3 regions of the Pseudomonas sp. NPDC087029 genome follow, and region 3 is predicted to be linked to each of the others. Evidence: riboswitches for the same ligand, from Rfam matches in the RefSeq annotation. Region 3 holds a riboswitch; each other region holds the start of a gene.

Region 1 (4,846 bases), on a different contig from region 3:
GCAGCGCCCACTTGATGGGTTGCCCGGTTTGCTGGCGGAGGAACTTGGCGTCCTCGACGAACACCGGCTTGCGCCGCGCGACGGCACCCACCACCGTGGGCACGCTGGCATCGTAGCGGTCACGGATCCTGACGGTTTCACGCTGCTCGAAGTCAACGCCGTCCAGGTGTTCGATGAAGGTGGTGACGAAGTGCTGGCGGGTCTGTTCGCCATCGCTGACGATGTCGATGCCTGCCTGTTGCTGCTCTTGCAACGCCAGGCGCAGGGCGTCCTGCTTGCCGTCGAGCAAGGCCTGATCCTGCAGTTTCCAGGGCGACCAGAGGGTTTCGGGCTCGGCGAGCCAGGAGGGTTTGGGCAGGCTGCCGGCAGTCGAAGTAGGTAACAGCTTATTCACGAGAAAAGACCTTGTAGTGTCTGAATGTCAGGCAGCGTAGTGGCTGGACCACTGCTCAAGTACCGCGCCGTAAGGTTTGATGAAGTGTTCTTCGACAAACCGCCCTTGTTCGATGGCCAAGCGGCTGCGTTCTTCCCGGTCATAAACAATACGCGTCAGCGAATAATCCTCGTGCTGCAAACTTGGCTGATAAGACGTGCCGGCGGCAGAGTTGGCGTTGTAGATTTCCGGGCGGTAGATCTTCTGGAAGGTATCCATGGTGCTGATGGTGCTGATCAATTCAAGGGCGGTGTAATCGCTGAGCAAATCACCGGCAAAATAGAATGCCAGTGGCGCAACGCTGTTTGCCGGCATGAAGTAACGCACGCTCAGGCCCATCTTCTGGAAGTACGCATCGGTCAGGGAATACTCATCTTGCTGGTATTCCTGGCCGAGCACCGGGTGCTGGTTTTCAATGCGCTGGTAGGTCTTGCTGCTGGACACGCTCAGGCAGATGACCGGCGGCTTGGCAAAATGCGCTTTATAGGCGCTGGAATTGACGAAGGCCTTGAACAGCTTGCCGTGCAGCTCGCCAAAATGTGCCGGTGTGCTGAACGCCGAGGCGCCTTGGTTGTGCCCCAGCAGCAATACGCTGAAGTCGTAATCGCGCACGTAGGATGAAAAATTGTTGCCCACCACGCCTTCGATGCGCGCGCCGGTGTGTCGGTCGACGATGCAGGTTTTCAGTATTTCGATCAACGGCAGGGCGTTATCGCTGCGTGCGGCATCCAGGGTCATTGCCACCGAAATGATTTCAAGCTCGACGCTGTAGCGGTCGCCTTTGGGATTGTCCCAATGGGCCAGTGCATTGAAGCGGTTATCGATCATGCGCAGGGTATTGCGCAAGTTCTGCTGGCGGCTCGCGCCCCTGGCCAAATTGGCAAAGTTGGTGGTGAGGCGAGTATTTTCAGCAGGCTGATAATGTTCGTCGAAACGAATGCTGTTGATCGCGAAGTTGAAAATGTCCTGCGTCATGATTGGCGGTCCCACTCGAATATTTATAATCGCTTAATTGAGGCGCATTTTAGGTTGAGGTATTGAGTGAGTGGAACTGAAACGAATTCACAAAACCTTTAGCCCTGTTCATGACGCACGCTGGGCAAACGTATTTATTGCCCGGCATCACCGGTTGCGAATGCGCTCGACAGGGTTTCAAGGCCGCGGAACAGGCGAATCCCCGCCTGCATGGCGTCGGCGTCGAGGATGATGATGCGCCCTTGCCTGACCGCCTCCATCTGCCGGGTCACCGGGTCGTTGCGCAGGAATTCGAGTTTTTTCTGGTGGTCGTCCGCCGGGAAGCGGCGGCGGTCCATGCGGGCGATGATGATCCAGGTGGGGTTGGCTTTTGCCAGGGTTTCCCAGCCGACCGTTGGCCATTCCTCGTGGGACTGCACGACATTGCGCACGCCAAGGGTCTGCAGCATGAAGTCGGCCACCCCTTGGCGGCCGGCCACGTAAGGGTCGAGGGCAAGGTCGGCGCTGGAGAACCAGAACAGCGCCGAGGTGTTCGACAAGTCCTTGCCGGCGAGCCGTTGCCGGGCATGTTCCAGCTGCCCCTGCAGCTGTTGGTTCAGCGCCTCGCCGCGGGCCTGCACATCGAAGATCGCCGCCAGCTGGCTGACACTTTTGTAGAGGGTCTCGATCCTGAAGGGCTGGGTACGGGTACCGTCGGCGCCGACCAGGTTGTCCTTGCCTTCGCAGTCCGAAGGCAGCAGGTAGGTCGGGATCTTCAGCTCGGCGAACTGCTCGCGGGTGGCGACCGCGCCCTGGGGGCCGACCATCCACTCGAACTGCACCGTCACCAGCTGCGGGCGCTTGCCGACCACGGCCTCGAAGCTCGGTTCGTTGTTGGCCAGGCGCTCGACCTTGGCGTCCTGCGCCTGGAACTCAGGCAGCACGTTGTTGAACCACAGCGAGGAGCCTGCGAGCTTGCTGCCAAGGCCCAGGGCATAGAGCATCTCGGTGCCGGCCTGGCCGATGCTGACGGCGCGTGCCGGGGCCTGGGCAAAGGTCTGCGGCGCACCGCAGTTGTCGATCGTCAGGGGGTAGTGCGTGGCGCCAGCCTGGGCCAGGCCTGGCAGGCTCAATGCGCCGAGCAAGGCAGCGATGCGGGGCAGCATGGGGCGATCTCCTGTCGAACGTTGCGCGGCACAGGCGCACGGACAGGCATCACCTTGCCCCGTGCAGGCACGGGGCAGGCCCAGGGCAGGGCAGAGGATGGCCATCCCGGACACCCCGCCGGTTGGTGAATGTGTGCCGGCAGGTCTCCTGACTGGTGCGTCATGGCCCGGCTCCTGCCTTCCCGGACAGTGTCCAGTGGCGTTTCAGGAGCGGGCTCGGCACCTACAGTTGCGGGGGCAGTTCCGTTTGGCTCGCATGCGGGCGAGCGACGGATTCCCTATTAGTTCCGTGATGAAAACCGGCGGGCGGCATCCTAGACCATCTGCCAGGCGATGGACAAGGGCGTGGGCCTACTTGCTGGCAATCGACTGGTTCGGCAATGGGCAGCTCTGGTCGTTGAGAAAGTGCGATTTCTTCAGCCAGTCCTGCTGCGGGTAATAGGCGAACACGTAGCTGCCACGCTGCAGCGTGTCGATCAGCTTGCCGGCGATTGCCGGGCGCACCGCAGGGCAGCCCTGGCTGCGGCCCAGGCGGCCGAGCCCGGGCACCACCTTGGGGTCGGCATAGGCGGCGGCATGCATGACGATCGCCCGCGACATGCTGTTGTCGTTGAACCCAGGCTCCAGCCCCTGCAGGCGCAACGAGCGGCCGTGCTTGCCGCTGTAGGTCTGGCCGGTTTCATACAGGCCGATGGAGGACTGGTAGCTGTTCGGGGCGTTGGAGAACGTGCTCGGCACATCGGCGCCGCTGTTCTTGCCGTGGGCCACCCACTCTTCGAACAACAGCTTGCGGGCGTTCAGGTCGAACACCCACAGGCGTTTGTCACGCGAGGCCTTGGAGTAGTCGATCACCGTCAGCAACTTGCCCGGGTCGTTGTGGCTGGCGCAGGTGTAGGCGGTGAGTGCCAGGGCCAGGGTCTCGACGCTGGCGTTCGGCGCCAGTTGCTGCAGTTCGGCGGCGCTGGGCAGTGATTGCGCCTGGGCGGGTAGCCAGGCGCCGAGGAAAAACAGGCCAATACTGGCCGCTGAGAGCCGCAGGGCTCCCCGCAAAGGTTCGAACATCGACATGGATTATCCTGTTGAAGACCTGTCTGGGGTCGCAAGCAAGATCAAGCGAAGATTCAGCTTGATTGAAGGCCAAAGGCCGCTACTTTGCTTGAAATTCACAGGTTTGCCGATCATTTCTTGACCAATGGCTTAGCATCCTCGCCGTCGTCGGTGCTGATCACGGTGAATTGGCCGTTGCTGCGGGTATCGCGGGTGGAGGCCCAGTCGGTGATCACCAGCATGGTGCCGACGTCCATCGCCGCACGCAGGTGATGGCGAAATTCCGGGCTCATGTTCAACTGCCCCAGCTGCTCGTAGGGCGTGTCCCCGTACTCCGGGTTGCTCAGGCCCACTACCGACCAGCGCAACGGCAGCGCGCCGTCGAGTGCCAGGGCAGACGGTTTTTGCAGCAGCGAATACACCGCCATGCCGCTGCGATGGCGGCTGCTTTCCAGGGTCAGGGCCGGCGCCGAGCCAATCAGCTGGCCGCCGCGAAACACGTAGGCGCGAAGGTCGGCGCGGCTGATCAGGATCGACAGCGGCCCGGCGGCAGGGTCGGGGTCGTTCCAGAACTGCTGGTTGTTCAACACCAGCGGGCCCTGGGCCTTGCCATCGCTGACCGTCGGCGCCAGCACGCCCGGGTGGTAGACCTCTACCGGGGCACTGTGGGTGTCGGAGACGATCACGGTGGTCGAGCTGAACCCGGTGACCTCATACAGCTTCTTGGCAAATTCCATCGGCAGCCGCACGCAGCCATGGGAGGCGGGGTAGCCCGGCAGATGGCCCGCGTGCAGGGCAATGCCGTCCCAGGTCAGGCGCTCCATGTAGGGCATGGGGGCGCTGTTGTAGAGGCTGGATTTGTGCTCGACCTTCTTCTGCAGAATGCTGAACACCCCGGTGGGGGTTTCGCGCCCGGCCTTGCCGCTGCTCACGGTACTGACGCCGATGGCGATGCCATTGCGATAGACGTAGGCACGCTGCTCGGTGAGGCTGATCACCACCGTGACCGGGCCCACCGGCGAGACTTGCGGGTACCAGAGAAACTGGCCCGGCTTGAGGCTGTCGAGTTGGCTCCTGAGCTGGGCCGGGCTGGGCACCTTGAGTGGGGCTGCCGTGGCCAGTGCGCCGGCAAGTAACAAAGCCATTCCTAGCGATACACGCAACATCGATTCCATCCTCATGGCGCCATGCGCGCAGCTTAATCGCAACCTTCGTTATCCGGCAAATCAGTGCAGTTTTGCCAACT
Region 2 (4,846 bases), on a different contig from region 3:
TGCGCCACCTCCGGCAGGGTCAGCTCGCAGCCCAGCAAAGCGGCGCTGGCCGCGGTGGCCGTGACCCCGGGGATGATCTGGTAGTCGATGCCCAGCTCGCGCAAGTGGCGAATCTGCTCGCCGATGGCGCCGTACAGGCTGGGGTCGCCACTGTGCACGCGCGCCACGTCCTGGCCCCGTTCATGGGCTGCGCGGATGGCCTCGATGATCTGTTCCAGGTGCAGCTCGGCGCTGTTGATGAGCGTCTCGGCCTGGTGGCCTTCGAGCACCGCCGGCGGCACCAGCGAGCCGGCATAGATGATCACCGGGCACTGACGGATCAGGCGCTGGCCCTTGACCGTGATCAGCTCCGGGTCGCCGGGGCCGGCGCCGATGAAGTAGACCGTCATGGAAATTCCTTGCAGGTAAATGGTTGAAGCGATTATCCGCCGCAGGCCAGGGCGACGGTAGCGGCGCCTGAAGATTGCCGCATTACCCTGAGCCTGGCGCTGCCGTGCTCGCGACTGGCCAGGGCCAGGGCCGCACTTTCGGCAACGCCCCAGCAGCCGCTGTGGGCGTAGGCAGAGGCCGAACGGTGGGTGAGCAACGGTTCGAAAGCCTGCAACTGGCTGGCAGTGAACACCACCAGGGGCAAGCCGAGGCGCAGGGCCAACTGCTCAAGCCCCGGCTCATCGGCCTTGAGGCTGATCGTGGCAATGCCGCGCAGCGTGCCCAGGGCCTGGCCGTGGGCAGCCAGGCTCTGGCGCAGCAGCGTGTCGAGGTGGTCCAGCGAACAGCCGCGGCGGCAGCCGAAGCCGGCGTACAGCGCCGGCAGGGCTGCTTCAGCGGCCATCAGGCGTGCTGGGCGCGGCGATACAGCCAGGCGCTGAGCAGGCCCAGGGCCACCCAGAACGCGGCATTGGTCAGCCACGAGGCGATCTTGAACTGGGTTTCCAGGGCCTCGGGCGCCAGGCTCTGGTGAACTTCAGGCTGCGGCGCGCCGATGACGTGCGGCACTACCAGCAGCACCGCGCCGGCGACCTTGAGCAGCCAGTGCCGGGCGAACACCAGCAACGCCAGCCCCAGCGCAGTGGCGGCTGCGGTGCCGATCCACCAGCTCTGGCGCTGGCCCAGGTCGGCGGCCGCGGTGCCAGGCAACTCGGGCGGCAGGCCCAGGGTGGGTGCCAGGCAGAACACCGCGAAGCCGGCCAGGCCCCACAGCGCGCCGGTGCTCACCCGGTTGGGTTCGCGCAGGCTGTACAGGGCGGCCAGGATCAAGGCGAAGCCCACAGCCACCACCAGGTTGCCGCCGGTGGTCGAGAGGATGCGCTGCCAGCCATCTTCCGGCGACCAGGCCTCGGCGCTGTGTTCGTGGGCCGCGACGGCTTCGCCGTCATGGCTGTGGTGCTCGGCGGCAGGGGCGGCGGTCTCGTAGGTTTCTGCCTGGAGAATCAGCGGGGCGACCCAGAAGCTTTGCAGCAGGGTCAGCAGCAAGGCTGCGAGCAGGCCGCTGAACCCGGCGGTGCGGGCAATGCGCTTGATCATCGGGCGGGCCTCAGTGGCAAGGGAATGCGGCGCTGTGGCGGGTGTCGTGGGCGGCATTGTGCACCGCCTCGATGTGCGAGAAACCGGCGAAGTAGACCAGGCACAGGCCCAGCAGGCTGGCCCCTACGGCGATGACGACGCGCTGGCTGAGGGTGACGGGGGTGGCGATGCTGTGCTTGGCGCTGGTGATGGGCATGACGCGTTCCTCTGTTGTTTTGAGCTCAACGGGCAAGCGCGGCAGCCCCAGGCGCGAGGCGCCCGAGGGAATGCGACAGCGCCCGCCCACCGCGGGGTGTTCATGTGACGCCAGGCCGGTCTCCGGGCTTGCGAGGAGGAGCAGGGCTCCTTTAAAGCATCACCTTCCCATGCCCTACGACGTGGCACAGTGGTCTAGACGCTTCGCTCGCTTACCGTTGCGGGGGCAGCACCGGCCTGGTCCGGCCCTGTTGCAGGGCCTGCGACGCACCGGTTTCCCGTTTCACCCCCAAGGGGGCACCTGAACGCAAGGCGTTAGGAGACCACGGGGCAGGGTTTCCGTCAATTGGTTGCAAGTTATTACGGCGGCGCGAGAGGCGACAAAACCACCGCATCAGTTGACCACCCGCCACCCCCCGCGTAGCCTTGCCGCTTCGAGGTTCTTCGGCCATGCCGAAGCTAAGACGGGAACGCGGTTCAAGCCGCGGCTGCCCCCGCAACTGTAAGCACCGGCAACGGAACGACACAGCCACTGCGCCCCAGCGCGGGAAGGCGTCGTCCTACCCGGCCCCGTTCATCGAACGGGCCGCGACGGTGCAAGCCAGGAGACCTGCCTCGACACGTTTTCGACTTTCAACCGGGCGGGGTGATCCGGTGGCGAACGAGCCCGGCCGGCCTGGCCCGTGGCTTTCGTCCCGCATGCCCGCGCCATTTGCCAAGGGCAACGCGACATGAAAACACTGGCCAAGCTCCCCGTCACCATCGTCACCGGCTTCCTCGGCTCGGGCAAGACCACCTTGCTGCGGCACATGCTCGACAATGCCCAGGGCCGGCGCATCGCGGTCATCGTCAACGAGTTCGGCGAACTCGGCATCGACGGCGAGATTCTCAAGCAATGCAGCATCGGCTGCAGTGAAGAAGAGGCCAGCGGCCGCGTCTACGAGTTGGCCAACGGCTGCCTGTGCTGCACGGTGCAGGAGGAATTCTTCCCGGTCATGCGCGAGCTGGTGGCCCGCCGTGGCGACCTCGACCACATCCTCATCGAAACCAGCGGCCTGGCCTTGCCCAAGCCTTTGGTCCAAGCCTTCCAGTGGCCGGAAATCCGTACTGCCTGCACCGTCGATGCGGTGATCACCGTGGTCGACAGCCCGGCCGTGGCTGCCGGCACCTTTGCCGCCTACCCGGACCAGGTCGACGCGCAGCGCAAGCTCGACCCCAACCTGGACCACGAATCGCCACTGCACGAGCTGTTCGCCGACCAGTTGGCCAGCGCTGACCTGGTGGTGCTGAACAAGGCCGACCTGATCGATGCCGAAGGCCTGGCCAAGGTGCGCGCCGAAGTGGCCGAAGAGCTGCCGCCTGCGGTCAAGGTGATCGAGGCCAGCAGCGGCCGCCTGCCACTGGACGTGTTGCTGGGTCTGGGCGCCGAGTCCGAGGAGCACATCGACGGCCGCCGCACGCACCACGATTCACACCATGACGGCGACGATCACGACGACCATGACCACGACGCCTTCGACTCCATCTCCATCGACCTGCCCGAAGCTGACGAAAGCCTGCTGCTCGACGCCCTGACGCAACTGGTGGTGGAGTTCGGCATCCTGCGTGCCAAGGGCTTTGCCGCCATCCCCGGTAAACCGATGCGCCTGCTGGTGCAGGGCGTGGGTACCCGTTTCGACAAGCACTTCGACCGCGCCTGGCGTGCCGACGAGCCGCGCATCACGCGCCTGGTGCTGATCGGCCAGGACCTCGATGCCGTGCAACTGGAAGCGCGCCTGCGCCAGGCCCTGGGCGCCTGACCCATGCACCTGCTGCGGACCCAGCCCGGCGGCTTCGTGCCGGACGACAGCATTGCCGACCTTGGCCAGACACCCGCCGAGCTGGTGATCCTCTGCAGCGGCGACTCGCATCTGGCATTGCTCGCCGAAACCGCCGAGCAACTGCCCGATGATTTCCCCAGCCTGCGCCTGGCCAACCCGATGCAGGTGCAGAACCATGCCTCGGTCGACCTTTATGTAGACGAGGTGCTGCGCCACGCCAAGGTCATCCTGGTGTCGTTGCACGGCGGCGTCGGCTATTGGCGCTATGGCGTCGAGCAGTTGGTGGTACTGGCTGCCCATGGCGTGCAGTTGATCCTGGTGCCGGGCGATGACCGCCCGGACCCGGAGCTGACCGACCTGGGCACGGTAACCGGCGACGCAGCCCAGCGCCTCTGGCACTACCTGCGCCAGGGCGGCAAGGCCAATGCCCTCAACCTGTTCAACTGCCTGGCCAGCCAATGGCTTGGGCGTGACTACACCTGGGACGAGCCGCAACCCTTGCCGCGCACCTCGGTGTATCACCCCAGCCAGGCGAGCGCCACGCCCGATGCCTGGTACAGCCAGTGGCACCCCGACTACCCGGTGGCGCCGCTGTTGTTCTACCGCTCGCACCTGCAGGCCGCCAACACCGCCTTCATCGATGTGTTCTGCCAGCGCCTGCAGGCGGCCGGGCTCAACCCGCTGCCGATTGCGGTCGCCAGCCTCAAGGAAAGCCCCTGCCTGGAGCAGGTGGAGCAGTGGCTGGACGAAGTGGGCGCCGAGGTTCTGATCAATACCACCGGGTTCGCCATGTCCAGCCCGGAGCGCCCCAACCTGCGCCCGTTTCGCCGGGACATCGCGGTGCTGCAGGCGATCTGCGCGCAAGACAACCAGCCAGCCTGGGAGGCCAGCGAGCAGGGCCTGGGTGCCCGCGACCTGGCCATGCACATTGCCTTGCCGGAGCTGGACGGGCGCATCATCACCCGGCCGGTCAGCTTCAAGGACATGGCCTGGCGCAGCGAGCGCAGCCAGTCCGATGTGGTCTGCTACCGGGCCCACCCCGAGCGCATGGACTTCGTCGCCGAACTGGCGCGACGCTGGGTGGAGCTGGCGCGCCTGCCCAATGGGCAGAAGCGCGTGGCGCTGGTGCTGGCCAACTACCCGACGCGCGACGGGCGCATCGGCAATGGCGTGGGCCTCGACACTCCGGCGGCCGCGCTGAACATACTCAAGGCCATGAAAGCCGAGGGCTACCCGCTGGGCGAGCTGCCGCACAGCGGCACCCAGCTGATTCACCAACTGCTTGGCGGTGTGACCAACGACCTCGA
Region 3 (4,846 bases):
AAAGCTCGGGGGTGATCAACAAGGTGCTGATGGCCCTGGGCATCATCGATGCGCCGCTGGAGATGGTGCACAACCTCACGGGCGTGGTGATCGGCATGAGCTACATCATGATCCCGTTCATCGTGCTACCGCTGCAGGCGACCATGCATGCCATCGACCCAATGGTGCTGCAGGCAGGCTCGATCTGCGGTGCCAGCCCCTGGACCAACTTCTGGAAGGTGTTCCTGCCGCTGTGCCGCTCGGGGCTGTTCTCCGGGGCGTTGATGGTGTTCGTGATGTCGCTCGGTTACTACGTGACCCCGGCGCTGCTGGGCGGCGCGCAGAACATGATGCTGCCCGAATTCATCATCCAGCAGGTGCAGTCGTTCCTCAACTGGGGCCTGGCCAGCGCCGCCGCCGCACTGCTGGTACTCATCACCCTGGTGCTCTTCTACCTGTACCTGAAGCTGCAGCCGGAATCCCCGGTCGGCAACGCGAGGTAAACCGCCATGCTGCTTTCACCCAATGCCATGGGCCGCCCGCTGCGCACCGGCCTGTACCTGACCACCGGGGTCATCGCCGCCTTCCTGCTGCTGCCGGTGGTGTTCATCGTGCTGCTGTCGTTCGGCTCGTCGCAATGGCTGGTGTTCCCGCCGCCCGGCTGGACCTTCAAGTGGTACGCCCAGTTCTTCGCCAACCCTGAGTGGATGGACGCTGCCCTGGCCAGCCTGAAGGTGGCCGTGCTGACCACCGTGTGCGCCGTGCTGCTGGGCCTGCCCACCGCGTTCGCCCTGGTGCGTGGCCGCTTCCCCGGCCGCGAGATGCTCTACGGGCTGTTCACCATGCCGATGATCGTGCCGCTGGTGATCATCGCGGTGGCGGTGTACGCGCTGTTTCTCAAGCTCGGCTACACCGGCACGCTGTTCGCCTTCGTGGTCAGCCACGTGATCGTCGCCCTGCCCTTCACCATCATTTCGATCATCAACTCGCTGAAGCTGTTCGACCAGTCGATCGAGGACGCCGCGGTGATCTGCGGCGCCTCGCGCCTGCAGGCGATCTTCAAGGTGACCTTCCCGGCGATTCGCCCAGGGATGATCGCCGGCGGCCTGTTCGCCTTCCTGGTCTCCTGGGACGAGGTGGTGCTCAGCGTGATGATGGCCAGCCCCGACCTGCAGACCCTGCCGGTCAAGATGTGGACCACCCTGCGCCAGGACCTGAGCCCGGTGATCGCCGTCGCCTCGACGCTGCTGATCGGCCTGTCCTTGCTGGTGATGGTCATTGCCGCCGCCTTGCGCCGGCGTAGCGAAGTCAACGCCTGAGTGCCCGGAGACAACAACAATGAGTGCAGTGATCAAAGACAACGCGCACACCCAGACCCTGGTCAGCCTGCGCGGCCTGAACAAGCACTACGGCGACTTCACCGCCGTGGACAACCTGAACCTGGAAATCCAGGACGGCGAATTCCTCACCTTCCTCGGCTCCAGCGGCTCGGGCAAATCCACCACCCTGTCGATGCTGGCCGGCTTCGAAACCCCCAGCAGCGGCGAGATCCTGGTCGAGGGCCAGTCGCTGGTGAACGTGCCGCCGCACAAGCGTGACATCGGCATGGTGTTCCAGCGCTACTCGCTGTTCCCGCACCTGAACGTGCGCGACAACATCGCCTTCCCGCTGGCCATCCGCAAGCTCGGCGCCGCCGAGATCAACAAGCGTGTCGACGCCATGCTCAAGCTGGTGCAGCTGGAGAAGTTCGCCCACCGCAAGCCCTCGCAGATGTCCGGCGGCCAGCAGCAGCGCGTGGCGATCGCCCGCGCCCTGGTGTACGAGCCGCGCATCCTGCTGATGGACGAGCCGCTCGGCGCGCTGGACAAGAAGCTGCGCGAAGACCTGCAGGATGAACTGCGCCAGCTGCACCGGCGCCTGGGCATCACCATCGTCTACGTCACCCACGACCAGGAAGAAGCCATGCGCCTGTCCCAGCGCATCGCCATCTTCAGCCACGGCAAGATCGTTGGCCTGGGCAGCGGCTACGACCTCTACCAGAACCCGCCCAATGCCTTCGTCGCCTCGTTCCTGGGCAACTCCAACTTCCTGCGGGTCAAGGCCAGCGGCCATGGTGCCGGCAGCTTCGAAGGCCAGCCGCTGGCGCTGCGCCTGACCCCGGGCCTGGCGGTCGGCCAGGAGGCGCTGATCATGGTGCGCCCGGAAAAGGCCCTGGCCCTGACCGTCGAGCAAGCCGCGCGCGAACCGCTGCCGGCGGGCTGGAACGAAGTCATCGCCAAGGTCGGCGAGGTGTTGTTCCTGGGCGAAAGCCAGACCTGCCACGTGATGACCCCGGGCGGCACCGAACTGACCGTGAAAGCGCTGTCTGCCGCCGGCATGCCGATGCAGCCGGGAGACACGGTGAAGGTGCGCTGGGCGGTGGCCGATGCCTGCATCTACACCGAGTGGGCGGAAAGTGACTTGAGCAAGGCGGCGGGGGCGCATTGAGCACTCGCAACCGGTAAATGATTGACGCGCGCGCCGACCAATGGTCAGATGCGCGCCAGTTTCAGGTGTCCTGCGCCGCCGTGCGCAGGGTGAAACGGGAAGCCGGTGAGTCGTGGTCCACGACGAGTCCGGCGCTGCCCCCGCAACGGTAAGCGAGCGATGCCTTCGACACACCACTGTGCACCTGCATGGGAAGGTGAAGGCCTCATGACCCTCGCAAGCCCGGAGACCGGCCTGAAGCGTTCACTTGGCAACCCGCGGTGGGCGGGCGCAGGCCGGTATCCGCGTGCGCGCCTGCGTATTCGGTGCACCGTTGCGTGTTTTCCACCGGGATCCATTCATTCCTGCAGCAGTGGAAAGACATGTCCCGTTCGTTCAAGCTTCACCCTCTGGCGGCCTGCCTGGCCGTGAGTTTCCCCGCCTTGGCCGACCAGCCGCAGCGCCCGGTGCTGGCACTGCCGTCCACCGCCATCACCGATACCCGCGATGACTCGCACATCGACCTGGCCACGCCGACCCCGGCAGGTTCGCGGCTGAACCTCAGCGCCCTGGAAACCCCGGCCAGCACCAGCAGCATCAGCGCCGCAGAGATCGACCAGCGCAACAACCTCACCGTGCAGGATGCCGTGACCCGCTCGCCCGGCATCACCTTCGTCGGCAGCCCGGGCGATGGCGGCACCGGCCTGTCGGCGCGCGGCTTCAGCGGGCATGGCTCGGTGATGACCCTGTTCGACGGCGCGCGCCTGTACACCGGTGCCGGCACCCAGACCTTCCCGGTCGACCCGTGGATGGTCGAGCGCATCGATGTGATCCGCGGCCCGGCGTCGGTGCTGTATGGCGAGGGCGCTACCGGTGCGGTGATCAACGTCATCCCGAAAAAGCCCTTCGCCGGCGAGATCCACAACCACCTGCGCCTGGGCTACGGCTCGTGGGACCGCCAGCAGCTGGGCCTGGACAGCGGCGGCAGCCTGAGCGAGCGCCTGAGCTACCGCCTGACCCTCAACCAGCAGGCCGGCAACGGCTGGGTCGACCGCACCGACTCACGCAGCCTTGCACTGAGCGCGGCGCTGCGCTTCGACGCCAGCGACGACCTGAGCTTCACCCTCGCCCACGAACGCGGCGATGCCCAGCCTGCCAACTACTACGGCACCCCGCTGATCGACGGCCACTACCGCAGCAGCCTGCGCAAGAAGAACTACAACATCCACAACGATGTGCAGCGCTACCACGACGAATGGACCCGCTTCACCACCGACTGGGCGCTGAACGACCAGGTCAGCGCCAGCAACCAGCTCTACTACATCAAGAGCCGCCGCCACTGGCGCAACGCCGAGGACTACAGCTGGGACAGCGACCGCGAGCAGCTGCTGCGCCAGAGCTACCTGGAAATCAAGCACAACCAGGAGCAGATCGGCGATCGCCAGACCTTCACCTTCGACCACTCGCTGTTCGGCCTCGCCAGCAAGACGATGGTGGGCGCCGAGTACAACAAGGTACGCTTCAACGTCGACAGCAACGCGCCGTACAACGACGTCGGCGGCGACTACATCGACCCGTGGCAGCCGACCCCGGGCTGGTTCCACAGCGACTCGCCCACGCGCCCGCAAACCCTGTCCACCACCCACACCTTCGCCCTGTTCGCCGAAAACCGCCTGCAGCTGACCGAGCGCCTGTCGCTGGTGACCGGCGTGCGCCGCGACCAGAACCACATCGACCGCGACAACCTCACCAACGACACCCGCAGCGACCGCAGCCTGGATGGCGGCAACTGGCGTGCGGGGCTGGTGTATGCGCTCAGTGACGACCTGTCGCTGTACGGCCAGTACTCCACCAGCGAGGATGGGGTGAACAACCTGATCAGCCTCAGCCCCACGCAGATGAACTACGACCTGACCGAGTCGAAGCAGACCGAGCTGGGCCTCAAGCAGCGCTTCTGGCAAGGGCGCGGCGAGTGGACCCTGGCCGCTTTCCACATCGTCAAGAAGAAGCTGCTGGTGGACGACCCGATCACTCACGAGAAACAGCAGACCGGGCAGCAGACTTCCGATGGCCTGGAGGCGACCCTGGAGCTGGCCCTGCCGCAGCAGTGGCAGGTTTCGGCCAACGCTTCGGTTGTGCGCGCCAAGTATGACGATTTCGACGAGATGGTCGGCGGCGTGCCCCAGGACCGCGCCGGCAATCGCCCGGCCAACGTGCCACGGCGCACGGCCAACCTGTGGCTGAGCAAGGGGTTTGGGCAGCAGGTGGAGGCTGGCATCGGGGCACGCTATGTGGATGAGCGCTATGCCAACACTGCCAATACCCAGAGTGCGCCGGGGTACACCGTGGTCGATGCCAACATTGGCTGGCAGGTGCTGCCGGATGTGCGCTTGGGGTTGCA

What was found. A riboswitch is a leader RNA that binds a small molecule or an ion and turns the genes downstream of it on or off. The one in region 3 is predicted to bind cobalamin.
Region 1: linked by a shared signal. The riboswitch ahead of ACIPG5_RS20675 (ABC transporter substrate-binding protein) and the one ahead of ACIPG5_RS02910 (TonB-dependent receptor) in region 3 are both predicted to bind cobalamin.
Region 2: linked by a shared signal. The riboswitch ahead of cobW (cobalamin biosynthesis protein CobW) and the one ahead of ACIPG5_RS02910 (TonB-dependent receptor) in region 3 are both predicted to bind cobalamin.

What each region holds. Positions count from the first base shown of each region.
Region 1 covers NZ_JBIVAB010000015.1:23,189-28,034, reverse strand. Annotated here, with positions in the region: gene ACIPG5_RS20685 (methionine synthase) at 1-394, opposite strand, end outside; gene ACIPG5_RS20680 (DUF1852 domain-containing protein) at 422-1,408, opposite strand; gene ACIPG5_RS20675 (ABC transporter substrate-binding protein) at 1,543-2,553, opposite strand; cobalamin riboswitch at 2,674-2,872, opposite strand; gene ACIPG5_RS20670 (murein L,D-transpeptidase catalytic domain family protein) at 2,905-3,621, opposite strand; gene ACIPG5_RS20665 (L,D-transpeptidase) at 3,732-4,766, opposite strand.
Region 2 covers NZ_JBIVAB010000016.1:72,624-77,469, forward strand. Annotated here, with positions in the region: gene cobM (precorrin-4 C(11)-methyltransferase) at 1-389, opposite strand, end outside; gene ACIPG5_RS21555 (cobalamin biosynthesis protein) at 422-814, opposite strand; gene ACIPG5_RS21560 (CbtA family protein) at 832-1,524, opposite strand; gene ACIPG5_RS21565 (CbtB domain-containing protein) at 1,535-1,720, opposite strand; cobalamin riboswitch at 1,816-2,039, opposite strand; cobalamin riboswitch at 2,140-2,352, shown strand; gene cobW (cobalamin biosynthesis protein CobW) at 2,451-3,518, shown strand; gene cobN (cobaltochelatase subunit CobN) at 3,522-4,846, shown strand, end outside.
Region 3 covers NZ_JBIVAB010000001.1:623,660-628,505, reverse strand. Annotated here, with positions in the region: gene ACIPG5_RS02925 (ABC transporter permease) at 1-482, shown strand, start outside; gene ACIPG5_RS02920 (ABC transporter permease) at 489-1,298, shown strand; gene ACIPG5_RS02915 (ABC transporter ATP-binding protein) at 1,318-2,466, shown strand; cobalamin riboswitch at 2,513-2,719, shown strand; gene ACIPG5_RS02910 (TonB-dependent receptor) at 2,829-4,846, shown strand, end outside.